DNA from 3 places in the Gordonia sp. CNJ-863 genome. Region 1 is predicted to be linked to each of the others. Evidence: predicted binding sites of a transcription regulator. Region 1 holds the regulator's gene; each other region holds the start of a gene.
What was found. Region 1 encodes LexA, which represses DNA repair genes until DNA is damaged. Its sites were predicted from a motif close to CGAACANNTGTTCG; they were not measured.
Positions count from the first base shown of each region.

Region 2: the regulator LexA is predicted to act here: its motif matches at 4,118-4,131, upstream of BJF87_RS12750 (DUF222 domain-containing protein).
Region 3: the regulator LexA is predicted to act here: its motif matches at 3,900-3,913, upstream of BJF87_RS07280 (error-prone DNA polymerase).

Region 1 covers NZ_MKKG01000022.1:336,391-346,153, forward strand. The annotation lists gene hrpA (ATP-dependent RNA helicase HrpA) at 1-423, shown strand, start outside; gene nrdR (transcriptional regulator NrdR) at 397-864, opposite strand; gene BJF87_RS13415 (LysM peptidoglycan-binding domain-containing protein) at 964-1,500, opposite strand; gene lexA (transcriptional repressor LexA) at 1,738-2,445, shown strand; gene BJF87_RS13425 (putative PEP-binding protein) at 2,423-4,123, opposite strand; gene BJF87_RS13430 (DeoR/GlpR family DNA-binding transcription regulator) at 4,260-5,030, shown strand; gene pfkB (1-phosphofructokinase) at 5,027-5,986, shown strand; gene BJF87_RS13440 (fructose-specific PTS transporter subunit EIIC) at 6,054-8,117, shown strand; gene BJF87_RS13445 (HPr family phosphocarrier protein) at 8,195-8,455, shown strand; gene hflX (GTPase HflX) at 8,459-9,763, opposite strand, start outside.
Region 2 covers NZ_MKKG01000022.1:185,158-194,920, reverse strand. The annotation lists gene BJF87_RS12780 (primosomal protein N') at 1-220, shown strand, start outside; gene fmt (methionyl-tRNA formyltransferase) at 221-1,180, shown strand; gene BJF87_RS12770 (RsmB/NOP family class I SAM-dependent RNA methyltransferase) at 1,177-2,556, shown strand; gene BJF87_RS12765 (dihydrofolate reductase family protein) at 2,561-3,205, opposite strand; gene BJF87_RS12760 (SRPBCC domain-containing protein) at 3,202-3,681, opposite strand; gene BJF87_RS12755 (helix-turn-helix transcriptional regulator) at 3,678-4,013, opposite strand; gene BJF87_RS12750 (DUF222 domain-containing protein) at 4,203-5,462, shown strand; gene BJF87_RS12745 (GNAT family N-acetyltransferase) at 5,494-6,087, shown strand; gene BJF87_RS12740 (hypothetical protein) at 6,169-6,474, shown strand; gene BJF87_RS12735 (hypothetical protein) at 6,474-8,993, shown strand; gene BJF87_RS12730 (hypothetical protein) at 8,974-9,763, shown strand, end outside.
Region 3 covers NZ_MKKG01000011.1:296,008-305,770, reverse strand. The annotation lists gene BJF87_RS07290 (tRNA (cytidine(34)-2'-O)-methyltransferase) at 1-331, shown strand, start outside; gene BJF87_RS07285 (DUF167 domain-containing protein) at 328-555, opposite strand; gene BJF87_RS07280 (error-prone DNA polymerase) at 602-3,886, opposite strand; gene BJF87_RS07275 (SDR family oxidoreductase) at 4,064-6,004, shown strand; gene BJF87_RS07270 (alanine racemase) at 6,001-7,086, shown strand; gene BJF87_RS07265 (DNA polymerase Y family protein) at 7,092-8,738, opposite strand; gene BJF87_RS07260 (hypothetical protein) at 8,738-9,505, opposite strand.

The DNA.
Region 1 (9,763 bases):
GCCGTCGAATCCCTCGGTTGGGTGGCACCGGTCCGTGCCGCGATCGACCGACATGCCGGTTCACTCGCGGCCGATGACGTCGCCGAACAGCTGGACAATCTCGTCTTCGACGGATTCGTCGCCGCCACCGCACGACGACATCTGGAGAATGTGCCGCGCTACCTCGCGGCCGCCGAGGCCCGCCTGTCGGCGCTCCCTGCATCGGCGGCCCGGGATCAGGCCGGAGTAGCCGTCGTCGACCGGGTGACCGAGCGGTGGGCGCAACGACTGACTCAGGTGCCCGACCACCGGAAGGCGCACGTCAACGACGAGGCCCAGTGGCTCGTCGAGGAGCTGCGGGTGGGATTGTTCGCCGAACGGCTCGGCACCGCGTACCCGGTGTCGGAGAAGCGGGTCCTACGAACTCTTGACCGACTCGGCTGAGGCGGCTCGGAGGTCGTCGATCTCGCGCTGGAAGTCCTCGACGGAGTCGAACGAGCGATAGACCGACGCGAACCGCAGGTAGGCGACCTCGTCGAGGTCGCGCAGCGGCTTGAGGATCGCGAGACCGACCTCGTTGCTGGGGATCTCGGCCGATCCACTGGCACGTACGGTGTCCTCGACCTGCTGGGCGAGCTGCGCCAATGCGTCCTCGGCGACGTGGCGTCCCTGGCATGCGCGCCGGACGCCCCTCATCACCTTCTCGCGACTGAACGGTTCGGTGACGCCGTTGCGTTTGACCACCGCGAGCACCGCGCTCTCCACGGTCGAGAAGCGTCGCCCGCACTCCACGCAGGAGCGGCGGCGCCGGATGGCCTGCCCCTCATCAGCGACACGCGAGTCGATGACCTTGGTGTCGTCGTTCTTGCAGAAGGGGCAGCGCATCGTATCCTCACGCAGGTCACGGGACACTCTGGTGCAGCCGCGCCGCATGCCAGGCCGGTAGTCGGCCGGTCCCTGTGACATCGAGGATACCGCCCGTGCTCAGTGGTACCGGGGGGCGAGCAGCGGCTGACCGACGCGCAGCCCGCTCGACGGGAGGTCGTTCAGCTGGATGATCTCGTCGACGACCGCCTCACGCGGCATCTCGGGGGCGACGCGCGATGCGATGGTGCTCAGCGAGTCGCCCGACCGCACGTGTACGACCTCGGTGCCGACCGAAGAAGGTGTGACCGTCGCGGCGTAGTTCTGACCGACGACCGCGATGACCCACACGGCCAGAGCGAGCCCGACGCCGGCGAGAATTGCCGTCGCCGTGCGCCGACGCCGCCGGATGACGGCCGAGGGCGCGGTATGCGCAACACGCGAGACGGGTACGACCGGTGCACGACCCCGCATACCGACCGGCGAGGCGCACCGGGTGGAGGCGACCCGGCGGACCCGGACCGCCGACTCCGGCACCGGACGCCCGTCGACGGGCCGGCGGCCGTCGCCGCGGCGCATCGGGCGCGGACGCTCCAGGACGTCACCACGGACCGAATCGGTGGAGCGGTCGGGGTCGATGAGAGTGGCGGTGCGCATGATGCCCTCCGTGTTTCCGGTCGAACGCTTGTCCGTGCTCCGACTGCGTCGTCGGCGTTCGAACTGTTCGATTGTCGATCATCTGTTCGATGCACTGATGTTCGATTTGTAGCACGGCACTCCGACACTTGTCTCGCAACACGTCGAACAAATGTTTGATGCGGTCGGCATTCTCGGCTAGGGTCGTCGTCAGACAAGCGATCTACCAGCACGTTCGGAATCGAGAGGAACCCGATCATGAGCGATGACGGCGGTAAGCGCACCGGAGCGCGGGGCGCCGACGAGCCCGTCGCCCCGGCAGACATGGCGGCGGCCGAGGCCTCGCTGACGCCGCGGCAGCGCGGAGTTCTCGAGGTGATCCGCAGATCCGTGCGCGAGCGCGGTTACCCGCCGAGCATCCGCGAGATCGGTGACGAGGTGGGTCTCACGTCGACCTCCTCCGTCGCCCACCAACTGCGGACGCTCGAACGCAAGGGCCTCCTCAAGCGCGACGCGAATCGTCCGCGAGCGGTCAACATCGCACCGAGCGAGCCGCCGACGCCCACCTCACCGACCGGTGGTGCGCTACCCGAGCCCACCTTCGTGCCGGTGCTCGGCCGGATCGCCGCAGGCGGCCCGATCCTCGCGGAAGAAGCCGTCGAGGACGTCTTCCCGCTCCCCCGCGAGCTCGTCGGCGAGGGTTCGCTGTTCCTGCTGAAGGTCGTCGGTGAGTCGATGATCGACGCCGCGATCTGCGACGGCGACTGGGTGGTCGTCCGCCAGCAGAACGTGGCCGACAACGGCGACATCGTGGCCGCGATGATCGACGGCGAGGCCACGGTCAAGACCTTCAAACGCCAGAAGGGTCATGTCTGGCTGATGCCGCACAACGAGCTGTTCGACCCGATCCCGGGCGACGAGGCCGTGATCCTCGGCAAGGTCGTCACCGTGATGCGGCGTATCTGACCTCTTCGTTCTCGAGAACCGCGGCGGCAGCCTCGCGCGCCGCAGCCGGATCGGTGGTGGCGAGCGCGGCTGTCGCCGCGTTTTCGCAGGTCGACCGTGAGACGCCGCCGAGGCGGGCACCGACCGCGGCGGCCGCCACCGGAGCACTCGACAGCGAGGTGACACCCAACCCGACGAGCACACAGGCGAGGATCGGGTCCGCCGCGGCCTCGCCGCACACGCCCACCGGTTTCCCCTGATCCCGTCCGGCCCGCGCGACCGTCGCGATGAGGTGCAGGACCGCCGGCTGCCACGGATCGGTCAGCGATGCGAGATCGGCCGACATCCGGTCGGCGGCCATCGTGTACTGCGTGAGGTCGTTGGTGCCGATCGAGACGAAGTCGACCTCGGCCAGGATCGCCGGCGCGAGGATCGCGGCGGCGGGGACCTCGATCATCACCCCGGCGACCAGTCCGCGTTCCCGTACCTGAGCGGCGAAGGCGGCCGCCTCGGCCGGTGAGGCGATCATCGGCGCCATGACCCAGGGGCTCGTCTCGGAACCCTCCGCGGCGCGTGTGATCGCGTCGAGCTGATGGGCACGGATCTCGGGGTGTGCCAAGGCGATCCGGTCGCCGCGCACACCGAGCGCCGGGTTGGCCTCCTCGGGCTGGTGCACGAAGCGCAGCGGCTTGTCCGAGCCGGCGTCGAGCGTACGGATGACGACCCTGCGGCCGCCGAACGCGTCGAGCACCTCGCGATAGATGTCCGCCTGTTCCTCCACCGACGGCTCGTCGGCGCGTTCGAGGAAGGCCAGTTCGGTGCGGAACAGTCCGACGCCCTCCACCGGATGATCGGTGGCCGCACGGGCCGACGATCCGTCGGCGACGTTGGCCAGGATCGCCACCTCCACACCGTCGGCGGTGCGACCCGGGCCCGACCAGCCGGCGACCCGTGCGGCCTGACGCGTGTACTCGTCGACACGGGCCCGCGCGGCGGCGTTGTCGGGTTGCACGACGATCTCGCCTGTCGTGCCGTCCACGAGTATCACCGTGCCCGAGTCGATCCCGGCGAGACCGGGGACCGCGACGACACACGGGATGCCGAGCTGCCGGGCGATGATCGCGGTGTGGCTGGTGGGCCCGCCCAGGCGGGTAACCAGCGCGATGGTGGTGGCGGGATCGAGCCCCGCGGTGTCGGCGGGCGCGAGGTCGTCGGCGAGGAGGACCGAGGGCACGTCCGGCGTGGGCACGCCGGGCTCGGGGAGGCCCAGGAGTTCGGCGAGGACGCGGTCGCGGACGTCGTTGAGATCGGTGACGCGCTCGGCCATGAGCCCACCGAGCTTGGTGAACACGGCGGCGAACTGTTCAGTGGCGGCGACGGCGGCCGACGGCGCCGAGGCGCCCTTGGCGATCAGACCCGAGGCGGCACCGATCCAGCCGCGGTCCTCCGCGAGTCCGGCCGTTGCGGTGAGCACCTCGGCGGCGACGCCGGTGTTCTGCGATGCACGCTCACGTAGGCGCGCGGCGACCGCGGCCGCCGCGGCGGTGAACCGTTCGGCCTCGTCGGCGCGACGGTCCTCGGCGATCTCGACGCCTGCGCCCAGTGCCTCTGCGGAGTGGTCGGGTCGGCGTCCCGGCCAGAGTGCGGGCCCGAGAGCCACACCACCGACAACCGGCGTCCCCGTCAGAATCTGCGTCATGTGACCACGGTTACAAATTCTTCTTGACTTGTCAACATAAACAGGCGTAAACACAATTACTACAACACGCAAAGCCACATGTTCCCACATTGGACGGCCCGATCAGCGCCACGGGAACGATCAGAACGGAGCCGGTGTGTACGCCGAGGAGAGACAGCAGGCCATCGCCGAGGAGGTACGCGTCGCAGGACGCGCCTCGGTCGCCGAGCTCGCCGCGAAGTTCGACGTGACCAGTGAGACGGTCCGCCGCGACCTCGCGGTGCTCGAACGTGCCGGGCACCTGCAGCGAGTCCACGGCGGTGCCGTCCGCCCCGAGGTCCTGCGCGTGATCGGTGAACTCGGCATCGACGAGCGCGAGACGGAACAGACCGAGGAGAAGGCCGCGATCGGCCGTGCCGCGCTTCGTTTCCTCCCGCCCGACGGCGGATCGGTGCTCTTCGACGCCGGCACCACCACCTTCCGGGCCGCCGAGGCCATGCCGCGCGACCGCGATCTCACACTGATCACCAACAGCCTCCCGATCGCCGGGCTGCTCGCCGGACGCCATGCCGACGGTCTCCACTCCCTCGGCGGTCGCGTCCGCGGACTCACGCAGGCGACGGTCGGCGCCGAAACGGTCGCCGCGCTCGGCCGACTCCGCGTGACGACCGCGTTCATCGGCACCAACGGCCTGAGCGAGGCGCACGGTCTGTCCACCCCCGATCCCGACGAGGCGGCGGTGAAGGCGGCGATGGTCGCCGCAGCCCGCCGCGTCGTCGTCCTCGCCGACAGTTCGAAGATGGAGCGCGAGGAGCTGTCCGGTTTCGCCGGCATCGACGACATCGACGTTCTCATCACCGATTCCGGCGTCGATCCGCAGTTCTCGGCCGCACTGTCCGCCCGCGGCGTCGAGGTCGTGATCGCGTGATCCTCACCGTCTCCGCCAATCCCAGCGTCGACCGCACCCTCGAACTCGCCACCCCGCTGCGACGCGGCGAGGTCCAGCGGGCCGGCGTCGTCCGCGCCGAACCGGGCGGCAAGGGCGTCAACGTCGCCCGCACCGTCGCCGCCGCCGGTCTCTCGACACGGGCCCTGCTGCCCGCTCGCACCGGCGACCCCCTGCTCGCCGCGCTCGACGACCTCGGACTCCCCTACGACGCCGTCCCCGTCGACGGCGAGGTCCGTTCCAACGTCACCATCGCCGAATCCGACGGCACCACCACGAAGATCAACGCCCCGGGCGTGACCCTGACAGCAGCTCAGCTCGAGTCGCTGTCCACTCTGATCCGCACCCACGCGAACGGCGCGGAGTGGGTCACGCTGTGTGGATCACTTCCACCCGGCGTGCCGGAGGACTGGTACCGGACGGTCGCCGACGCGCTGGTCACCGCCGGATGCCGCGTGGCCGTGGACACCTCGGGAGCACCGTTGCGCGCAGCCGCGGCAGGACGTGTCGACCTGATCAAACCCAACGAGGACGAACTCGCCGAACTCACCGGCGCCGATGCCGCCGAGCTCCGTGATTCCCTGTCGCGCAACGATCTCCGGCCGGTCGTGACCGCCTCGCAGGCCCTTGTCGAGCAGATCGGCGGCAGCGTCCTGGCGACGCTGGGGGCGCGGGGCGCCGTCCTCGTCACCGCTGCGGGCACTTGGTGCGCGACCCCACCGCCGATCGTCCCGCGCAGCACCGTCGGCGCGGGCGACTCGTCCCTGGCCGGCTTCCTCATCGCCCAGACGCGCGGTGCGTCGGCTCCGGAATGTCTCCGCTCCGCCGTCGCCTACGGTTCGGCGGCCGCCGCGCTCGCCGGCACCGCCTCCCCCACTCCCGATCATCTCGACCTGTCCGGGGTCACGATCACGGAACTCTCCGGGGCCGGCCGATGAGATGAAGCCGATCCCGCGCCCACAGGACCCCCACAAACCCCCGACCCACATTGCCGAAGGACATCCCATGACCGAGCAGATCATCACCGCGCAGACGGTGAGTCTCGACGTCGACGCCGGCGCCGACCCCGCCGCCGTCATCACCACTCTCGCCGATGCTCTGGCCGCGGCCGGACGGACCACCGATCCCGCCGACCTGGCCCGGGCGGCACTCGAGCGAGAGGCCAAGTCCGCCACCGGACTACCCGGTGGCATCGCGATCCCGCACGCCCGCACCGCATCGGTGACGTCGGCGAGCCTCGCCATGGCGCGCCTGTCCCGCAAGGTCGACTTCGGCGCACCCGACGGTCCGGCGGATCTCGTCTTCCTCATCGCCGCCCCCGAGGGCGGTGCGGCCGCGCACATGAAACTGCTGAGTTCCCTGGCGCGCTCGCTCGTCCGCCCCGACTTCGTGGCGAGCCTCCGCGAGGCCGAGACCGACGACCGCGTCATCGAACTGGTCACCGCGGCCATCGATCCCGACGCCGGGAAGGCCGCCACTCCCCCGGCAGCCCCGGCGGCGAGGGAGACCCCGGCCGCCACCGAGAAGCGCAGCGAGACGGTCTCCGAGAACCGGCCGCGCATCCTCGCGATCACCGCCTGCCCCACCGGGATCGCGCACACCTACATGGCCGCGGACGCACTGAAGTACGCTGCCGAACGGGCCGGGGTCGACTTCGCGGTGGAGACGCAGGGCTCCTCGGCCACCACACCGTTCGATCCCGAGGTCATCGCGTCCGCCGACGCCGTCATCTTCGCCACCGACATCGGGGTCAAGGGCAAGGGCCGCTTCCACGGCAAGCCGGTGATCGCCTCGGGCGTCAAGCGCGCCATCAACGAACCCGACACGATGATCGCCGAAGCCGTTGCGGCCGGACGGAATCCGGATGCGGCTCGCGTGACCGACGACGGCGGCACCGAGTCCGCCGAGGCGGGTTCATCCGGCGTCGGACTGGCCGGGCGCACCCGTCAGGCACTCATGACCGGTGTCAGCTACATGATCCCGTTCGTCGCGGCGGGCGGTCTGCTCATCGCGCTGGGCTTCCTGCTCGCGGGCTACGAGATCGCCAACAGTACGCTCGATGCCGGCGGTTCCCTCAACGACGCCGCCTTCATCGCCCTGAACAACAGCCTCTGGGATCTCCCCTCCGGGGGTCTCCTCCAGTACCTCGGCGCGGTCAGTTTCGCGATCGGGTCGGGGGTGATGGGACTCGCCGTCCCGGTCCTGGCCGGGTACATCTCCTTTGCGATCGCCGATCGTCCCGGCATCGCACCCGGTTTCGTCGCGGGCATCGTGTCCCTCGCAGTCGGCGCGAGCTTCATCGGCGCACTCATCGGCGGCCTCATCGCCGGTGCCGCGTGCCTGTGGATCTCGCGACTCCCCGTGCCGCAGTGGGCCCGTGGACTGATGCCGGTCGTGGTCATCCCGTTGTTCGGCAGCCTGATCGTCGGCGGTCTGCTCTACCTGGTTCTCGGCAAGCCGCTCGCCTGGCTGACCGAGCAGATGAACTCCGGACTCGAGAGCATGTCCGGCGGATCGGCCGTCGTCCTGGGCATCGTGCTCGGTCTGATGATGTGCTTCGACCTCGGCGGCCCGGTCAACAAGACCGCCTACCTGTTCGCCACCGCCGGTATCGCCGATGCCGCGACCGCCGGTCCCGCACAGTTCCAGATCATGGCCGCCGTCATGTGTGCCGGCATGGTCCCGCCGCTCGCCCTGGCGCTCGCAACGGTGTTGCGTCCCGGCCTGTTCACCGAACCCGAACGCGAGAACGGCAAGGCCGCATGGCTTCTCGGGGCGTCGTTCATCTCCGAGGGCGCCATCCCGTTCGCCGCGGCCGACCCGTTCCGAGTCATCCCGTCGATGATGGCCGGCGGCGCCCTTTCCGGCGCACTGATCATGGCATTCGGTGTCGAGCTCCGCGCCCCGCACGGCGGCATCTTCGTCTTCTTCGCCATGAACAGCTGGGTGCTGTTCCTCGTGGCCCTGCTCGCCGGCACCGTCCTGAGCGCGGTCGTGGTGATCGCGGCGAAGCAGTTCGGCCGGACCCGCGAGATCGCCGCGGCCGATCTCGAGGCCGTGGCAGCCTGAAGTCCAGACCCCGACGCGCGACCACATCGCCACGCACAACCACCAACCGACAAGCAATCGCCAACACAGGAGGCACCATGCCCAGCACCACCGTCACCGTCGGATCGGCAGTCGGCCTGCACGCCCGGCCGGCCACGATCATCGCCGAGGCCGTCGCCGACACCGGCAGCACCGTGACCCTCGGACTCGAGGGCGGCGACCCGGTCGACGCCGGTTCCGCGCTGATGATCATGACGCTCGGCGCCGAGAAGGGCACCCGGGTCGTGGTGACCGCCGAGGACCAGGCGGCGCTCGACAAGATCGTCACCCTCGTCGAAACCGACCTGGATGCCGACTGACAGCTAGACCTCGAGGTCCGCGATCTCGCCCGCGAAAGCGGCCGGGACGCGGACCTTCATGGTGGTACCCGACTCGGTGTGCTCGGAGGTGAGGACCTCGCCCTCGCTGTGGATCCGGGAGACGATGTCGCCGCGGGAGAACGGCACCTCGATGGTGAGCTCGACGTCTTCGCGGCCCACGAACTCGCGGACCCGGTCGAACAGTTCGGGCAGTCCCTCGCCGGTGCGTGCCGAGACGAACACCGCGTCGGCGCCGACCGCGCCGCGCAGCTCGGTGAGCCGGTTACCGTCGATCGCGTCGATCTTGTTGATCACCAGCAGTTCCGGCGGCGCCTCCGCCTTCTCCTCGGCGACGACCTCGCTGATGACCTGACGTACCGCCGAGATCTGTTCCATCGGGAACGGATCCGATCCGTCGACCACGTGCAGGAGCAGATCGGCGTCGACGACCTCCTCCAGCGTCGACCGGAACGCCTCGACGAGCTGGGTCGGCAGGTGGCGGACGAAACCGACCGTGTCGGTGAAGACCACGGCCCGCCCGTCGTCGAGGGTGGCCCGGCGCGTCGTCGGGTCGAGGGTCGCGAACAGCGCGTCCTGGACGAGCACACCGGCGCCGGTCATCGCGTTGACCAGGCTCGACTTGCCGGCGTTGGTGTAGCCGGCGACGGTGATCGACGGGATGGCCGAACGGTTGCGCGCCGCACGCTTGGTGGTGCGCGCCTTCTTCATGTCGCGGATCTCGCGGCGCAGCTTGGCCATCCGCTCACGGATGCGCCGGCGGTCGGTCTCGATCTTGGTCTCACCGGGCCCACGCAGACCCACACCGCCGTTGCTGCCGGCACGGCCACCGGCCTGCCGGGACATCGACTCACCCCAACCACGCAGGCGCGGGAGCATGTATTCCATCTGCGCCAGCGAGACCTGCGCCTTGCCCTCTCGGGACGTGGCGTGCTGGGCGAAGATGTCGAGGATCAGGGCGGTCCGGTCGATGACCTTGACCTTGACGACCTTCTCCAGCGCGGTCAGCTGGGCGGGCGTGAGCTCACCGTCGCAGATGACGGTGTCGGCCCCGGTCGCCAGGACGATCTCGCGGAGTTCCTCGGCCTTGCCGCTACCGATGTAGGTCGCCGAGTCCGGCTTCGAACGGCGCTGTATCAACGCGTCGAGCACCTGCGAACCGGCGGTCTCCGCCAGGGCGGCGAGCTCGGCCATGTTGGCCTCGGCCGACGCGGCGCTGCCCTCGGTCCAGACACCGACGAGGACCACCTTCTCGAGGCGGAGCTGCCGGTACTCGACCTCGGTGACGTC
Region 2 (9,763 bases), 150 kb from region 1:
TCTCGGACCGGTGCCGCTTCCGCCGGGGGTGCGGCCGCCCGCCGGTAGCGCCGAATGGGAGGCCGCTGCGGACGACGAGATGGACCGCATCCTGGTGCGGTTGCCGCGCAAGCACGGACGACTCCTCGCCCAGGCTCTCGCCGCCGGGCAGGCGCGGCGCAACACACACCGGCAGACCGGGCCGATCAGGGTTCAGGTGGACCCGCCTACGATCGGATGAATGCGCATCGTTTTCGCCGGCACCCCAGAGGTGGCCGTGCCGTCGTTGCAGGCCCTGCTCGACTCGCCGTCGCATGAGGTCGTCGGCGTCATCACCCGGCCCGACGCGGTGTCGGGGCGCGGCCGCAAGGTCGTGCGGTCACCGATCGGCGTCCTCGCCGACGAGCACGGCCTCGAGGTGATCACCCCGCGCCGCATGTCCGAACCCGACGTCGCCGAGACGTTGCGACGCTGGGCGCCGGACTGTGCGGCCGTGGTCGCCTACGGAGGCCTCGTGCCCGAGGATCTGCTGGCGCTCCCGACCCATGGCTGGATCAACCTGCACTTCTCGGTGTTGCCCGCGTGGCGTGGGGCGGCGCCGGTGCAGGCCGCGATCGCCGCGGGCGACGAGGTGACCGGTGCCAGCACCTTCCGGCTGGAGAAGGGGCTCGACACCGGACCGGTGTTCGGCATCCTGACCGAGACCATCCGGCCCACCGACACCAGCGGCGACCTGCTCGCACGTCTCGCCGACGCCGGGTCCGGCCTGCTCGTCAACACGCTCGACGGCATCGAGGCCGGGGAACTCACCCCCGAACCGCAACCCTCGACCGGCGTCAGCCACGCGCCGAAGGTCGAGGTCGAGGATGCGCGCATCCGCTGGGATCTGCCCGCGCACATCATCGATCGCCTCATCCGCGCCTACACACCGGCGCCGGGTTCGTGGACGAGTCTCGACGACGCACGGATCAAGGTGGGCCCGGTGCGGCCCGTCGCCGAGGACGACGCGACATTGCCGGACTCGGTTCGGGCCGAACCGCTGGCCGCGGGTGCGATGGCGGTGACCAAGAAGGCGGTGTTCGTCGGGACCGGTTCCACGCCGGTGAAACTCGGCACGGTACAACCGCCGGGGAAGAAGCCGATGCCTGCCGCGGACTGGGCCCGTGGCGCACGACTGACCGATGGGACGGTACTGGGATGAGTGGGGATCGAAAGTTACGGCAGAAGGACCTCGACCCGGCGCGCGTCGCGGCGCGGGACACGCTGCGCGCGGTTCGTGAGCGGGACGCCTACGCGAACCTGGTTCTCCCGAAGATGCTGCGGGATCGCAAGATCGAGGGTCGCGACGCCGCATTCGCGACCGAACTCGCCTACGGCACGGCGCGTGCCCAGGGGCTGCTGGATGCGGTGATCGCCGCAGCGGCCAAGCGTCCCGTCGAGGAGATCGACGGTCCCGTACTCGACGTGCTGCGGCTCGGGGCGTACCAGTTGCTGCGCACGCGCGTGGGTTCACATGCCGCGGTGTCGACGTCGGTGGATCTCGTGCGTTCCGAGAACGGTATGGGCCCTTCGGGTTTCGCGAATGCCGTGCTGCGCAAGGTGTCGCAGAAGACCGAGGATATGTGGGTCGACGAGCTCGCGCCGTCGCCCGCCGAGGATCTCGTCGGCTATCTCGCGTTCCAGTACGCGCATCCGCGCTGGATCGCGGAGGTGTTCCGGGATGCGCTCGGGGGGTCGGCCGGCCAGCTGCAGGCGGCGCTCGCCGCCGACGACGAGCGGCCACCGGTGCACCTGGTTGCCCGCCCCGGCTACATCACCGCCGAGGAGTTGGCGCTGACCAGCGGGGGAGAGGAAGGCGACTACTCGCCGTACTGCGTGTATCTGCCCGGCGGCGATCCCGGCGACGTGGAGGCGATCCGCGAGGGCTACGCGGGTGTGCAGGACGAGGGCAGCCAGCTGATCGCGCGGGCGGTCACGGTCGCCGAGGTCGCCGACGACTCCGGCCGCTGGCTCGACATGTGTGCCGGGCCCGGCGGAAAGGCCGCGCTGATCGGTGCGCTCGCCGAGATCGATGCTGCCCGCCTCGACGCGATCGAGGTGTCGAAACATCGCGCGGAGCTGATCCGGAAGGTCGTGAACGATCTGCCGGTGACCATCCACGTCGCCGATGCACGATCGAGTGGCCTCGAACCGGGATACGACCGCATCCTGCTCGACGCTCCGTGTTCCGGTCTGGGCTCGCTGCGTCGCCGCCCCGAATCCCGTTGGCGCCGAACCGCTGCAGACGTCGAGGAGCTCGTCGTGCTGCAGAAGGAGTTGCTGACCGAGGCGTTGAGGTTGGTCAAACCCGGTGGCGTGGTGGCGTATTCGACGTGCTCGCCGCATCCCGCCGAGACCACCGCGGTGGTCGCCGACGTGCTGGCATCGGTGGACGGGGCCCGTCAGCTCGATGCCCGCCCACTGGTGACCGTCGGCAAGCTCGGGCCGGAGCTGCTCGGCGACGGCCCACACGTGCAGCTGTGGCCGCACATCCACGGCACGGACGCGATGTTTCTGGCGGCGCTCACTCGGGATTAGACGTTCAGTTCTCGTGTGAGCCTGTAACTGCCGCCGCCACGCCTTCGTAGTCCGCGACCGCCGCTCGGCCGTTCGGCTCGTACTCGAGGATCAGGAGTCCTGCGGGCGTCGCGGTGTGGTGTCTCAGTCGGAAGCCCAGGTCGGTTGTGTTGCGACCGAACAACTGTCGGCCCGTGCCAAGTGCGGTCGGGGCCACGACCAAGCGCAGTGTGTCTACGAGACCTGCTTCGAGGAGCGACGCGGCGAGGGTGTTGCTGCCGTGGATCTGTAGTTCGCGTCCCGGCTGCGAGCGCAGGGCGGACACCTCCTCTACCGGCTCGCCGCAGAGGAGGGTCGCGGGCTGCCAGGGCAGTTCGGTGAGGGTGCTGCTCACCACGTACTTGGGGAGGCCGTTCATCCGCCCTGTGAACGGGTCGTCGGGGTCGGTGATCTGCGGCCAGTCGCGGGCGAAGGCCTCGTAAGTTCGACGCCCGAGGAGGAGTCCGCCGGCGAGGTCGAGCCACTCCGACGCCTGCCGGATGAAGGTCTCATCCATGTGCGGCACGAGCCATCCGCCGGCGGTGAAGCCGTCGGAGGTGTCCTCGTCGGCCGACCCGGGGCCCTGGGTGACGCCGTCGAGGGTGATGAATTCGGTGACGGTGATCTTCATTGCCGGGCTTCACTTTCCACCAGTTCGGCGAGCGCCGCGGTCACCGAACCCCAACCGTCGTAGAAGCCGAGTTCATGATGTCGGTCGCGATCGGATGGATTGCCGTGGCGCACGACGACGCTGTACTCGGTTCCGTCGGTGTGTTCGGCGAAGGTGATCTCGGCGGTCATGGGGACCGGCGCCGGTTCCGCGGGTCGCCAGGAGCTGTCGATGGCGTTGGTGAACACCAGACGCTCGGTGGCGTCGACGACGACGAAAACGGCGTCCATGTGCGGGACGAACGTCGCGCCGTCGTCGCTCATTTGCGTGACCAGGGCGCCGCCGGGGCGTGGCTCGAGTCGGTCGACTCGGGTGACGGTCGGGGAGGGCGTCCACCATTTCGCGAGCTGTTCGGGTCGGGTCCACGCATCCCAGATCCGTTGTCGCGGTGCGCGGATGATGCGTTGCAGGGTCAGGTCGAGTTCGGGGTCGATCATGATGTCTCCTCTGGTTCGGTGACGAAGGCTTCGAGTCGGTCGGTGCGTTCGGTCCAGACGATGCGCTGGTGTTCGAGCCAGGTCTGCAGGCGTCGCAGGCGTCGCCGGTCGAGCGTGCACACCCGTGTTCGGCCGGTCTTCTTGGTCATGACCAGTCCGCTGTCCTCGAGGACCCTCAGGTGCTTCATGAACGACGGCAGCGTCATGGGGAAGGGATCGGCGAGTTCGCCGACGCTCGCGGGTCCGCGCCCGAGACGTTCGACGACGGCGCGGCGGGTCGGGTCCGACAATGCGCCGAAGATCTCGTCGAGAGTCGCCGTACGGTTTGCCATGTGGCTAAGTGTCGCACGGCTCGTCACTTAACTCAATGGTTAAGTGAAGGATCGTCTTCGGGTTGTGGATAACTCCGGCGGGCCTGGCGACATCGGCGTACTATCGAATGTATGTACGAATCATCGTCGGGCGGAACATCGGGTCTGTCGACGGACGGTCTACGTGCCCTCCAAGGCCTCCTCGCCGGGATGCCTGCAGGCGTCGACGAGGCCGAGTCGGTGCGGCGGCTGACGCTGCTCGAGGAGATCAAGTCGGCCTGCACTGCGGTCCAGGTGCGTGAGACCGCGAATCTCGACCGGCTACGTGCCGACGATGAGGCGGCACGGAATGTTCCGCAGAAGCGGCGGGGCCGGGGACTCGCCGCCGAAGTCGGGCTGGCACGGAAGGTCTCACCGAAGAAGGGGAGTCAGTACCTCGGGTTCGCTCGTGCTCTGGCACACGAGATGCCGCATACGATGGCAGCACTCACAGACGGTGTACTGACCGAATGGCGTGCCACCATTCTCGTTCGCGAAACCGCTTTTCTGACTCGCGAATCGCGCGAAGAGATCGATCGGCGGGTGTGCGGTGACCGTGCGGAATTGGTGGGTGTGTCCGACCGCGAGATCGAATCGACGGCGAAGCGTCACGCCTACGAACTCGAGCCGGCGGCGGTGGTCGCGCGAAAGGCCAAGGCCGAGAAGAGTCGGCGGGTTAGCGTGCGGCCGGCGCCGGATCTGATGACCCAACTCTCGGCGTTGTTGCCGATGACACAGGGAATCTCCGTATATGCCTCGCTCAAGAAGCACGCCGACTCCATACTCGGTGCCGACGATCGCACGCATGCGCAGATCATGGCCGACACGCTGGTCGAACGTGTCACCGGCCGATCCGCAGCGGAACCGGTTCCGGTGTCGGTAGACATGATCATGTCCGACGAGTGCCTGTTCGGGCTCAACGATTCGGCGGCCGAAGTGAAGGGGTACGGACCGATTCCGGCAGCAGTGGCACGGGAACTCGTCGCCGCGTCGGTGTCGCCCGATGGTGAGACCGCCTCGACGATGCGTCGTATCTATGCACGTCCGTCGGATGGCGCACTGGTGGCGATGGAGTCGAAATCGCGAACCTTCCCGGCCGCGCTCGCACACTTCGTCCGACTCCGAGACCAACGCTGCCGAACTCCGTACTGCGGTGCGCCCATCGCGGAGATCGACCACGCGAAACCACATCGCCACGATGGCACGACCAGCGAGGCCAACGCCGACGGCATCTGCGTCATCCACAATCGGGCCAAAGAGGCCGACGGCTGGGACTACTCGGTCCGCATGGCCGGTGACATCCGGGTCATCGACGTCATCACCCCGACCGGTGCCCGTCATCGGAGCACCGCACCACCGGCGATCGGGCACCAGAGTCCTGACCGCAGCGTCGTCGAGACGAAGCTGCTGCAGCTGCTCGCGGTCGCCTGAGCGGTGCCGGCGCCGGGTAACGTCCAACGGCGTGACGATCCGCCCTTTGATTCGGCCGGCGACTCCGGCTGACGTCGACGCTGCCGCAGTTACTCTCGGCCAGGCCTTCGCCGACTACCCGTTCACCCGGCACACAGTCGACTCGCATGATCATGGCGACCGAGTGCGGTCGTTGCAGCGGCTGTTCCTCGCCGAGATCGGCATGCGGTGCGGACGTGTTTGGGTATCGGACGACCTTGCCGCCGTGGCGGTGTGGATCACACCGTCCTCGAGTGGCCTTGACGAGGCGTTCGGCGACATCGCATCTCGAGTCGTCGACCTCTACGGCGACAGAGCGGAGATCGCAGCGCGGGCCGACGAGGCAACTGCCGGTCTTCGGCCGGCCGAACCTGTCTGGCATCTGGCCACGGTGGGGGTCGCGCCGCATTCACAGGGGCGAGGGCTCGGTGCAGCTGTGCTCGAGCCGGGGCTAGCGGCCGCGCAGTTGGAAGGGCACGTCGCCTACCTGGAGACCTCGTCCCCGGCGAACGTCTCGTTCTATGAACGACTCGGGTTCGAGGTGGCCGGGAAGGTGTCTTTGCCCGACGACGGCCCGGAGGTGTGGGCGATGACTTGTGGAAGGTGAATCCCGCATCTCCTTGTCTCGTACTAAGTTGTCCGAGGGGAGTGGTGTCAGGACGCTGGCGCCGGGAACGGGGGACTCACAGTGACTTATCGCCTGGAAGCCGAGAAGTGTGTGATCGAGGGCGTCGGCAAGACGTTGGCCGGGTGTTCGGACGCCACGCGGGCGCTCTGGTCGGGCAGCGCGGGATTCGCTGACGCAGCTGCCGCGATGCCTGGATCAGCGTTCAGCGCCGCTTGTGCCGGCAAGGACGACGTCATTCGTACCCTTCTTGGACGCGCGGCCGCTCGCATGGACGCGGTGTCGCAGACGTGCTATCAGGTTGCCACCGAGTTCGCCGATACCGATGGAGAGTTGGCGAGCGGTTTCCGAGCCATTTCCGTGTTCTGATGAGCCGACCGACTCGATCGACGGTCAACAGCTGGGATGTGATGGTCCTGCTCCAGTCCGCGAGTTCGCTGGAGACAACAGCTGAGAACCTACGAACCCAGACCAAGACGATGGCCGACGCACCGATGAACGTGACGGGCTGGTCGGGCGAATCCAGGCGCGCGTGCGAAGACCGTACGACGTCTGACCGAGACGAGATCAACAAGCTCGGCACCGAACTCAGCGCGGCCGCAAGGGTGCTGCACGACACCGCCGCCGCGATCAGCCCCAATCGCAGCACTGCGCTGACGAAAGCGCTCGGCCTTGAACTCGACAAGTTCAGCGTCTCGGACGACTGGACCGTGCGCGACGCTCGTGACTACGCGTCAGAGTTGGGCGGAGTGGAGGCCGGAAGCGCGGCCGAACAGTCGATCCTGAATGATCAGGCCACACGTGCAGAAGAGGCGAAGACAGCGACGCTGTCGCTACAGTCGCTCGCGGACGAGATCGGGGAAGACGACCGGAACGGTGCACGCGCGCTGAATGTGGTCTTCGGCAATGCAGAGATCAATGCTCCGCTCAGCTCGAGCTTTTCCGCAGGACAAGCAAGCCGCGATGTCCAGGCGATCATGAGGGGGAACGCGACGCCTGATCAGAAGGAGCGGTTCTACCGAGCGACCAGCCTGACACCTGAGCAGCGCGCGGCACTGGCGAGGGGTGACGATGCTGTCATCCCGAAAGAGCAGTTCGATTATCTAAAGGCCACCTACACCCCCATCTGGGGACAGAATGCGGATGGGTCCGCGCCCTATTCTCTCGACGCGTTGAAGCGTTTCGGAGACGAATACAGTGGTGCGGAACGGCTGAAGCTCAAGAACGCGCTCGGTGACGGTATCTACATGCTCGGCAACCCGAGTCTGCGGACGGACCAGCAGGTCGAGCCGGCGTTCCTTGCTGGGCCGCTGCAGCAGATGGGATTGGCGCCGGGGCCGAAGTTCGTAGGCGGCGGGATACATCAGCTATCCACGCCTGTCCGTGAGGTGTTGACCAGTCCTGCATCGAGCAAAGGTCAACTTAGCCTGCCCGATGCCTCCGCGCATTCAGGCGGCGACAAGCTGATCAATGATCTGAAGACTTACAAGGATCTCAAGTCCTTGATGGACATCATTGAAAATAGGTCCGACGACGGCGAAGGCACCTACGGTTCGAAGTCGGTGCAACTGGGCAGCGACGTCGATCGAGCGCTGATAGCTCGCGCTGGTGAGATCGCCAGTGGTACACAGGAAATGTACGTCACCGACCTCAGGACTATGGGGCACAGCAACATTTCGAAGCATGAGGTCGAAGATCTCCTCATACGAATGCTGGACGTTAGCGGGTCTGACCATATTGCGGTGCATGATGCGGTAATGGCTTCCACTGGGAAGGCTGCTGGCGGACCAGCATTGCTCGCGTACGACATCGATGGCAATCAGGGTTCTCTGAAAGATGCGGAAACGCTGAAGAATCTCATGACCTTCGATTGGACAGACGGCGCTGGTCATAAGGACGCGGGCGTCAATCGGCTGTTCAACTGGATGCCCGGCGCTGCTTATGGCGACGAGGCATCGTCTGTGGAGCAGTTGATGGATAACGAGCGTGCTGGAAAGATTGCTACAGAGCTAACCAAGTACTTTGGTGCGAACAAGGATTCGTTGATCGATATCAGTGCTGATGACAAGCGGGCATTGGGTGAACTGAACCCAGAGCTTGCACGGACACTCGCTGCCGCTATCGGTCCGCACACGGCGGTGATGGGCGGTGCGGACGCGGGTCTCTTTGGATCGTCGGGTGTATCGGAGGTAACCGGAGCAGAACTGAAGGCAATGTTCCAGATTCTAAATTCAGACGCTGAGGCTGGAAAAATAGTGAATTCGCTGACCGCGCTTCAGGTCGACATCCTTCAGGAAGAGTTTGGTAGAGACCACAATGACTACGGTCTTGGTGAGATCGCCGGCCGCATAGAGGGGGCGATGATCGGTGGGCTGGATTCACACATCCAAGAGACATTCGAAGATAAACGCTATGAAGCAGCTAAGGATGCTGCTCGGGCGGGAGCGCTCTTCGAGAGCGCTACGGCCCTCCTGAAGGTGACCGGCTTGAATCCGGTGGTCAGCGCACTGATCGACGGGACCGCGGCGGAAGTCAAGTTGGAACTCTTCGGACTACCCAAAGATCCCGACACGATAATCACCGACGAAGATACTGCAAAACTACGCCATGATGTCTATAACTCGGAGATTCAGCCCAACGCCAAGTATGTGCAGGTCCTTGAAGGGTATTTCAGGACCCACACGGATCTGGTCGATCAACCTGAATTTCGGAAATTGTTTGTCGGGCAGGAGGTCGATTTCGAAGAGATGAGACGAACCGGAGAAATGCCACCAGTGTCTCACGATAGCGCCGCAGCTACGTACATCCAGCAGTTACTTGAGTCTGACATGAGTTCCTTCGTGAACCGTCATAATGAGAATCACCACCATGCATACGGTCAGAAGTAGTCTGGTGCTTAAAGGCCACGGTTTTCTGACTGGGGTGTTGTGTACTCTGCTCACGCTTTGTGTCGCGTGCGGACCATCTCCGAACACCGGTGGTGATTCGACAAGTTCGTCGCAGCCGTCGGTGGCGGATCGGTTGCCTCCGAGGCTGCAGACCTCGTATCGATGGTTCGAAACTGATGTCCTTGACCTGGCGAGTTCGGAAGGAACGTTTGTACGCGCTTACACGGAGTCGTTCGAGTTGTCTTTTGAGGGCCAGTCTCCGCAATGGGGCTATCCCGGATTTGTCGAGGCCTCGCCGTCAGACATCGACGAGAAGGTCACATTCGTGCCCAGTGAGAGTTCGCACAATGATGTGGTGAGCACTTTGTTCTTCCGTCCACTGCGCCGAGTGGACGATGGTCCGAATGTGCGCATTGTGTTGTGCCGTAGTGAGATCTTCTCGATCGCTCCCAGTGCCCGGGGCGGTTCGCAGGAGTGGCGAAACGTGCACGCGCAATGGGGATTTCCTGTCACGATCGATCTCACGAAGTCCGGTGACGTTCTGCCACCCGCAGACCAAGCGGGCCCGGCGCCGGCGCCGTACCGTTCGGTGTTCGGCAGTTGGAAGGTGACGGATTTCGAGAGGCTCGGAGTCCGGCCGGAGAACTCTGCAGACATTGTCGCGTGCGACGCGTTGCCTGACAATCCTGACATTCCACGGATCGACATGTACTCCGGTCCAGACCCGGTGCCGACGCTTCCGTCTTACCCCGGGTGGCCGGCCAACGGAG
Region 3 (9,763 bases), on a different contig from region 1:
GCGGGCGGGGCTGGACTATCACGAAATGGCCAATGTAACCGTGCATCCCAACCTGGTGACGGCGTGGACCACGCTGAAGCCCGAGCGGGTGTTCGCGTTCACCGCACACGCAGAGCGCTATCACACCGATGTCGACTACCGGCCCGGCGATGTGCTGTTGTTCGGTCCGGAACCCACGGGTCTGCCCGACGAGGTTCTCGCCGAACCCGAGGTCACCGACCGGGTGCGCATCCCGATGCTCGCCGGCCGTCGATCACACAACCTCGCCAACGCGGCGAGCATCGTCGTCTACGAGGCATGGCGGCAGAACGGTTTCGCCGGCGCCGTTTAGTCGACGCGGTACCGCTTGGTGCGGGCGGTGGCCCCGCCGATGAGCGCGACCTTGCTCTTGGGTACGCCGAGATGTGAGGCGAGCAGTTCGGCGACCGCCTTGTTGGCACGACCCTCGGTGGCGGGTTCGCGAACGTAGATGGTGAGGGTTCCGTCGGGGCCGGCTTCCACCAGCGGCCCCTTGCTGCTCTTCGGCTTGACGGTCACCACGACCTGCTGCGACATCGATGTCCCCGATTCGTAGTTTGTCACTCCGGCAGGCCCTCACGGGCTACTGCCAGTCTCTGGATCTGGTTCCCACCCGAAGATCCATGCGCTGCAAACGATCTGCGACGACGGTCACGGCGCCTTCGGCATTCTGTACCCGACCGCGCACCAGCAATGCCGGTGCGGTCTGTGCCAATACACGGTACCGCGCCCAGAGGCCGACGGAACACACCACGTTGACCATTCCGGTCTCGTCCTCGAGGTTGATGAAGGTCACGCCGGAGGCCGTCGCAGGTCGTTGGCGGTGGGTCACCGCGCCGCCGATCAGTACGCGCGCGCCGTCGGGCACCGACAGCAACCGGTCCGCGGCCACCACCCCCATCGCGTCGAGCCGAGGGCGCAGGAACTGCGTCGGATACGACTTCGGGGTGATACCGGTGGCCCAGGCGTCGGTGGCCGCCAGCTCGATGTCGGACAGGCCGGGCAGCGTCGGCGTGGCACCCGCCGATCGCAGTTCCAGCTGGTCGTCACGAACGGTCGCGGCCGCCCCGGCCTCCCAGAGCGCCTGTCGCCTGCTGAGACCGAAACCGTCGAAGGCCCCGGCCCCGGCGAGACCCTCGAGTTCCTTGGCGCTCAACGCGGCCCGGCGGGAGACGTCGGTGATGTCGGTGTACGGGCCGTCGGCGCGCCGGTCGACGATCCGCTGGGCCACCTCCTCCCCGACCCCGCGCACCTCGTCGAGCCCCAACCGCACGTCGAGGCCCTCGTTCTCCAGCGTCGCGTGCGCGAGGGAGGCGTTGATGTCGGGACGATGGACCGCCACCCCGTGCCGTCGGGCGTCGGCGACCAGGGTCTGCGGCGAGTAGAAACCCATCGGTTGTGCCCGCAGCAGCGCCGCGCAGAACGCCGCCGGGTGATGCAGCTTGAACCACGACGAGTAGAAGACCAGCGACGCGAAACTCTGCGAATGACTCTCCGGGAAGCCGAAGTTGGCGAAGGCGGCCATCTTCTCGAAGATGCGGTCGGCGGTCTCGCCGGTGATGCCGTGGAGCTTCTCCATCCCGGCGTAGAAGCGTCTGCGCAGTCGTTCCATCTTCTCCGGCGAACGTTTGGAGCCCATCGCCCGACGCAGCTGGTCGGCTTCGGAGGCGTCGAAGCCCGCGACGTCGACGGCCAGTTGCATCAGCTGCTCCTGGAACAGCGGCACGCCCAGCGTCCGCTCGAGGGCTTTGTGCATCGACGGGTGTTCGACGGTGACCGGCTCCTCCCCGTTGCGCCGCTTGATGAAGGGATGCACCGAACCGCCTTGGATGGGGCCGGGGCGGATCAGCGCCACCTCGACGACCAGGTCGTAGAAGCAACGCGGTTTCAGCCGCGGCAGGGTCGCCATCTGGGCGCGGGACTCCACCTGGAACACGCCCACCGAATCGGCGCGGCACAACATCTCGTAGACCGCCGGTTCGGCGAGATCGAGTGTGGCGAGATCGACCTCGATGCCCTTGTGCTCGGCCACCAGATCGATCGCATAATGCAGCGCGGAGAGCATCCCGAGGCCGAGCATGTCGAACTTGACCAGCCCGATGGCCGCGCAGTCGTCCTTGTCCCACTGCAGCACGCTCCGGTTCTCCATCCGTGCCCACTCCGTGGGGCAGACGTCGGCGATGGGCCGGTCGCAGATCACCATCCCCCCGGAGTGGATGCCCAGATGGCGCGGCATGCCGAGGATCTCGCCGGCCAGATCGGTCACGTCGGAAGGTGCGGTGTCCGGGGACTTGGCCCAGGCGTCCTGCTGCCCGGGCGCGTATCCGAGCGCCCGCGCCATGTCCCGGATCGCCGAGCGGCCGCGATAGGTGATGACGTTGGCCACCTGCGCGCTGCGATCCCGGCCGTACCGGCGGTAGACGTACTGGATGGCCTCCTCACGACGGTCGGACTCGATGTCGATGTCGATGTCGGGTGGCCCGTCGCGCTCGGGCGCGAGGAACCGCTCGAACAGCAGCTTGTTGGCGACCGGGTCGACGTTGGTGATCCCCAGGGCGTAACAGACCGCCGAGTTGGCGGCGCTCCCCCGGCCCTGACACAGGATGTCGTTGGCCTTGCAGTAGTCGACGATGTCGGCGACGACGAGGAAGTAGCCGGGGAACGTGAGGGTTTCGATGATGGCGAGTTCGTGTTCGATCTGCCGGTAGGCCTGCGGATGTTCGACCGGTGTGCCGTATCGGCGTCGGGCGCGGGTCATGGTGAGTTCGCGCAACCAGCTGGCCTCGGTGTATCCCTCCGGCACGTCGAACGGCGGCAACTCCGGTGCGATCAGACCGAGCTCGAAGGCGCAGTCGGCGGCGATGCCGACCGCGTTGTCGATCGCGTCGAGGTGCGCGGGCATCAGGCGGGCCATCTCGTCGCCGCTGCGCAGGTGCGCGCCGGCGACGCCTGGCATCCAACCGGCGATGGTCTCGATGTCGGTGCGTGCCCGGACCGCCGCCATCGCCATCGCCAGCCGGCGGCGTCGGGGTGCGGCGAAGTGCGCACCGGTGGTCGCAACCGTCGGCACCCCGACGCGGGCGGCGAGACCGGCGAGCACACCGTTGCGTTCGTCGTCGTCGGGCATGCCCTGGGCGGTGAGTTCGAGGACGACGTTGCCGTGGCCGTAGGTCTCGATCATCTCCCGCAGCGCGATCTCCGCGGCCGGGACGCCGCCGCGGTCCAGCGCACGCCGGACCGCACCTTTCCGGCAGCCGGTGAGGACCAGCCAGTGTCCGCCGCCCGCACCGGCCAGGGCGTCGCGGTCGTAGCGCAGCAACCCCTTCTCGCCCGCCACCATGTGCGCCTCGGCAATGGTCCGCGACAGTCGCCGATAGCCCTCGCCGTCGCGGGCGAGGACCAGCAGGTGTTCTCCCGGCGGATCGTTGAGGCCGGTCCGGGCGATGTCGGGTTCCAGCGACAGCTCGGCACCGAAGACCGTCGGCATCCTGAACTCGCGGGCCGCCTCGGCGAACCGGACGATGCCGTAGAAGCCGTCGTGATCGGTGACGGCCAGCGCCTGGAGTCCGAGGCGTTCCGCCTCCTCGACCAACTCCTCCGGCATCGACGCGCCGTCCAGGAAGCTGTACGAGCTGTGGGCGTGGAGTTCGGCATAGGCCACCGACGACGAGCCGCGCGCGATGTCCTCCGCCTGGTAGGCGCCGCGTTTGCGCGACCAGGCCGGACTGTCGCCGCCGTCTCCCGGGAACATCGCGTGGTCGCTGGCGTCGGGACCGAAGGCGGTGCCCGGACGACCGCCGCCGGGCGCCCGACCGGAGAGCACCCGCTCCATCTCCGACCACGTCGGTGGTCCCTGATCCCAACCCACCCGAACAGTCTATCGAACATAAGTTCGACACAACATTCGGAACCCTTTGATTCCGCAAGGATCATTGCGCCCGGCCGAGGTAAGTGCAACCCTCGGTACCAGATAGATTCCAGCTCCCATCGGGGGGACGAGGACATCCAGCGGGCGACTCGCCCGCTCACATGATGGGATCCCTACATGACCAGCTACTTCATCACCGGAGGCAGCGGATTCATCGGCCGACGCGTCATCGATCGACTTCTGACCGTCGACCCCGTCGCCACCATCCACGCCCTGGTTCGCGAATCCTCACGATCGGCCTTCGACGCCCTGCTCGACGAGCTCGGCGCCACCGGTCGGGTGACCCCGGTCGTCGGGGACCTGACCAGCCCGGGCCTCGGCCTCGACGCGCATGACCTGCCGGAGTTCGACCATGTGGTCCACCTCGCCGCGATCTACGACATGGCCGCCGACGCCGAGTCACAGCGTGCGGCCAACGTCATCGGCACCTCGCGCGCCGCCGACTTCGCCATCGCCCACGACGCACTGTTCCACCACGTGTCCTCGGTCGCCGTCGCCGGCGATCACCGCGGTCGGTTCACCGAGGCCGATTTCGAAGTCGGCCAAGGTTTTCCGACGGCATATCACCGGACCAAGTTCGAGGCGGAGCGGGTCGTCCGCGAACGCGAGGGCCTGCGGTGGCGGGTGTATCGACCCTCGATCGTGGTCGGCGACTCGCGAACCGGCGAGATGGACAAGATCGACGGCCCCTACTACTTCTTCGGTCACCTCGCCACGCTCGGCCACCTGCCGTCGAGGCTGCGGTTGCCGATGCCCGATCTCGGCACTCTCAACATGGTGCCCGTCGACTTCGTCGCCGCCGCGATGGTCGCGCTCATAGCCGTCGACCCCGAACGCAGCGGACTGGTGTTCCATCTCGGCGACCGGCGTTCGCTGACCACCACCGAGATGTACAACGCCCTCGCCCCGGCCTTCGGCGCGCCCCGCGGTTTCGACGTCATCCCGCACTCGGTGGTCGAGCCCGCGCTCGCTCTGTCGGCGATGGGACCGGCCCGCGTCGGCCGCAATCTCCTTGCCGCCCAACAAGGTATCCCGTCGGCGGTACTCGACGCGGTGTCGTTGCCGGTGGACTTCTCCTCCGACGCCACCCTCGCCGCCCTCCACGAGCACGGGATCAGCGTCCCCGACTTCACCGAGTACGCACCCGGCCTGTGGCAGTACTGGTCTGCCCACCTCGACCGCTCCCGCAACCGTCGCCGTGACCCCCGGGGTCCGCTGGTGGGCAAGAACATCCTCATCACCGGCGGGTCGAGCGGTATCGGTAAGGCCACCGCCCGGATGTGTGTCGCCCGCGGCGCCAGCGTGATGATCGTGGCCCGGTCTGCCGAGGAACTCGATTCCGCCGCAGACGAATTGAATTCGACGACCAGCAAGAAGGGCATCCCGCCGGGCCGGGCGGCGGCCTACCAGTGCGACATCACCGACGAGGAGTCGGTCAACGCGCTGGTCAAGTCGGTGCTCGCCGAGCACGGTCACGTCGACGTGCTGGTCAACAACGCCGGCCGGTCCATCCGGCGCGCCACCGTGAACTCTGTACAGCGCTCGCACGACTACCACCGGGTCATGGCGGTCAACTACTTCGGCGCGGTCAACCTCGTCCTCGGACTCCTGCCGCACATGGTGGCCCGGCGGTCGGGACATGTGGTCAACGTGACCTCGATCGCGGTGCAGTCCCGCGGACCACGCTTCGGCGCCTACGCGGCGTCGAAGGCGGCGCTGGAGGCGTTCAGCGACGTCACCGGCACCGAGACCGTCTCCGATCACGTCACGTTCTCCAATGTGCGTCTGCCGCTGGTGAAGACGCGCATGATCTCGCCCACCGAGGCCTACGACAACCAGCCCGGCACCTGGGACGTGGACAAGGCCGCGGCCCGCGTCCTGCACGCGATCGTCGACCGGCCCAAACGGGTCAGCTCGGTCGTCGGGACGATCGCCGAGATCGGGCACCGCTTCATCCCCGACCTGACCACCCGCATCCTGCATCAGGAGTACCTGCTGTTCGGTGAGTCGGCGGCCGCGATGGGGCGTGCCCGCCGTTCCGGTGGTCGCGACGCGTGATCGACACCCCGTACCTCGAGGTCGACGTCGACCGCCTGGATCGCAACCTCGCCAGTCTTGCCGGAGCAGCCCGGAGTTTCGGGGTCGACGTGCGACCGCACGCCAAGACCCACAAATGCGCCGAGATCGCCCGCCTGCAGATCGAGCACGGCGCGGTCGGCCTGACCGTGGCGACCATCGGCGAGGCCGAGGCATTCGCCGATGCCGCGGATGTCACCGGGTGCACCGACATCTTCATCGCGTACCCGTTGTGGCCGACCGCTGGCCAGGCAGCTCGACTCCGCGCCCTCGCCGAGCGGGTCACCCTGCGATTGGGGATCGATTCGCTCGCCGGCGCACGGCATCTCGCCTCCGCGGTGGGTCCGGCCCGGTTGCAGGTGCTCGTCGAGGTCGACTCCGGCCAGCACCGCACCGGCGTCACCCCCGAACTGGCCGGTTCGGTCGGCGCGGCGGGTGTCGCGGAGGGACTCGACGTGATCGGCGTGTTCACCTTCCCCGGCCACTCCTACGGCCTCGGCGACACCCGACGCGACGCGGCCACCCAGGAGCTGGCCGCACTGGCGACGGCGGCAGACGGATTGCGCGCCAACGGAATCGAACCGCGGGTACGCAGTGGTGGCTCGACCCCGACGGTCGGCCTGCTCGACGCCGAGCAGGCGAACGTCCTGACCGAGATCCGGCCCGGCGTGTACCCGTTCAACGACGCACAGCAGGTGGAGATCGGCTCGTGCGGCTTCGACGAGGTCTCGTTGACCGCGGTCGCGACGGTGGTGCGCCGTGACAACCACCGGGTCGTCCTCGACGCGGGCAGCAAGATCCTCGGTGCCGACCGCGCCGCCTGGGCGACCGGGTACGGCCGGCTCCTCGATCATCACGACGCCCGCATCGTGATGCTGTCGGAACATCATGCGGTGGTGGAGTTCCCGGCCGGGTCGTCCGACGAGCGCATCCCCGGTATCGGGAGTTTTGTTCGCGTGGTGCCGAATCACGTGTGCAACGCGGTCAACCTCGTCGACGAGCTGGTGGCGATCGACGGCTCGGACACCCGTTGGCCGGTGATCGCGCGGGGCCGCAACAACTGAGGCCCTCACTCGTAGACCCCTTCGACGATCCACTCACCGCCGCGGTAACAGAGCAGCAGGGCGCGTGAGTCGTCGAGCAGCACCTGAGCCCGCGCGATCAGTTCGGTTCCCGCCGCGGATGCGCGGTCCATTCCGACCGGCCACGGACCGGCCCACCAGCACAACCCCCAGCTCGTCTTCCGGCCTTTTCCGCCACCCGTCGTCTCCGACAGCCGGACGGTCACCGGTTCGGCGGTGAACGCTCCCCGGTCGGTCACCCGCACGGGTTGACCGAGGGCGTCGAGCACGCTGATCGCCGTCTCCACCAGAACCGTCGGGGTGGGTTGCGGCAGGTGCCCGGGCCACGGCGCGGACGGGTCGCGACGCGGTGTCCGTTCGTCGCCGAGGGACACCATCGTGATCCGTTCGGCTGGTCCGCGGCCACCGCTGAGCACCGGGATGCGCACGGCATCGCCGCCCAGCAACCCCTGGATGCGGACCAGGGAACGTCGAGCGCGTTCTTCGACGTCGGGGTCGACCGCCGAGCCACCCGCGAGCGTTTCCGTGAGCTGGTAGTGCAGGGCACCGGCCTCGACGACCTCCACCGGCTCCAGCCGCAGGCGCACGATCGGCGAGTCGGGGCGGGTGTCCTTGACCTGCCCTCTCGCCCGGCTGTTCCCTCGCCGGCCACCGGTCAGCCAGCCCTCCAACTGCCATCGGATACGGTCCGCGGTGGTCTCCGGGGTCAGCGGCTGCGCACAATTCCACGTCCTCGAATGCTGTTGTCCGCGTTCGGTGGTCGCCTCGATGGTGAGTCGGGTGCAAGCAACGGCGGCGTCGCGCAGTCGTTGGTGGAGCTTCTCGGCGAGGGTGCGGCCGATGAACGCCGCGGCATCGATGCGGTCGACTGGCGGATCGCAGGTGTGGTCGACATCGAGTTCGGCCGGCAGGTGGCGGCCCGACGGCACGCGGCCCGGCAACGCGTTGGCCAGACGGTGCGCGAGCACCGCGTCCCGGGCGAAGCGGGTCGCCACGTCGGCGATGTCCATCTCGGCGAATGCGCCGATGGTGCCTATCCCCAGACGCCGCAACAGATCCACCAGCTCGACACGCGACGGGTCGCTCATGCTCGGTTCGAGGGCGAGATCGGCGATGGGCCGGCCGGCGAGATAGGCCCGGTCCCCACCCGGCTCCACCTGGTGGCCGCGCCGCGCGGCCAGGACCGCGGTGAAGATCTCGTCGGCGATGCCGACCTGCGATTCGATGCCGCAGGCCGACACGACGTCGACGAGCTCCTCGGCGAGCGCCTCCATGCCGCCGAAGTAGCGAGCCGCCCGATCACCGGGGATCACCAGCAGACCCGGCCGGAGCACCTCGAGGGTCGGGATCACGTCGGCCACCGCGGCCACCACCGGATCGAACAGCCGGCCGTCGCGGACCTCGTCGGCCGCGACGACGGTCATCTCCGGGCACAGCGCCTGCGCCTGGCGTTTGCGCATGCCGCGCCGGACGCCGACGGCCCGGGCGGTCGACGAGCAGGCGACCACCCGGTTCGCCGACAGCACCGCCACCGGATGCAGCGGCGGCAGGTCGGCCTCGGCGGCCGCCGCCATCGCCGGCCAGTCCGGGCACCAGAGCGCGAGAGTCCGCCTGGTGAGTTCCTGCCGTGTCATCAGTTCGCGACCGCGAGGACCGGACGAGTGCTCGTCGTCGAGACCATCTCCACCGAGCGGTCGGCACCCTGACCTCGTGCCAGGAGGTCGACCTCGGTGCTCTGGGTCTGTCTGCCGCGTCCTGATGCCGTGACCTGCAGTCTCATTCCGCCGATGCGGCCGTATCCGCTGCGTGCGGAGTCCAGGTCGGTGGCGCCGGACAGCAGCGGACTGTGCCGGTAGGTGAGCACTCGCGCCTCGATGGTCAGCTGCGCACCCGGCCAGGTACCACCGGCGACCAGCAGGACCGACGACTGCTTGCGGACGCGTCCCATCACCACGCGTGCACGCGACGGGGCGACCGCATCCGCCGTACCCGGCCCCACACGGCCGAGCACCACCAGGTCCATGCCGTCGAGCAGGACCGCGGCGACCTCCACCGGATCGAGGCCGGGATCGGGAATGGTGGCGATGCGCGAGAGGTCCGCACCCATCTCCACCGCCGACAACAGGCTCAGCCGGGGCATCCCGACGATCCCGACCTGGCCACCCGCACGGGTGGCCGACGCGATCATCGCGATCAGCAACGAGTTGGCACCGTCGAACCGGGCGACCGTTCCGCGAGGAATCCCGTTGTGCGGCAGTATCTCTGACAGCGGCTCCGGAATCGGCAGCACGCCGGTGGCCGGATCGCGCGTCTCCACTGCATGCCGGTCGGGACGTCCCGACATCGCCGCCATGCGTCGGCGGAGGCCGGCCAACTCATCCGTACGGGACGACACATCCATGACACTCTCCAGTCGCGTGGTGGTTCTCGAGCGAGCCGGGAAGGTGCTGCGCCATCTGGTTCTCGAACCGCCGTGGGAATGATCCGAGAGGGTGATCTCGTCCGCCGATCATTCGAACATTGTTTCGATGATCAGAGAGTAGGACCACCCACCGACAAGCGTCAACCGAGACCGATCGGCGACCCGCGACCAGACATAACACGTTGCACTGGAGCATCTTTCGTCACAGAAGAAGGCGAACAGCTGCGTATCCCCGCC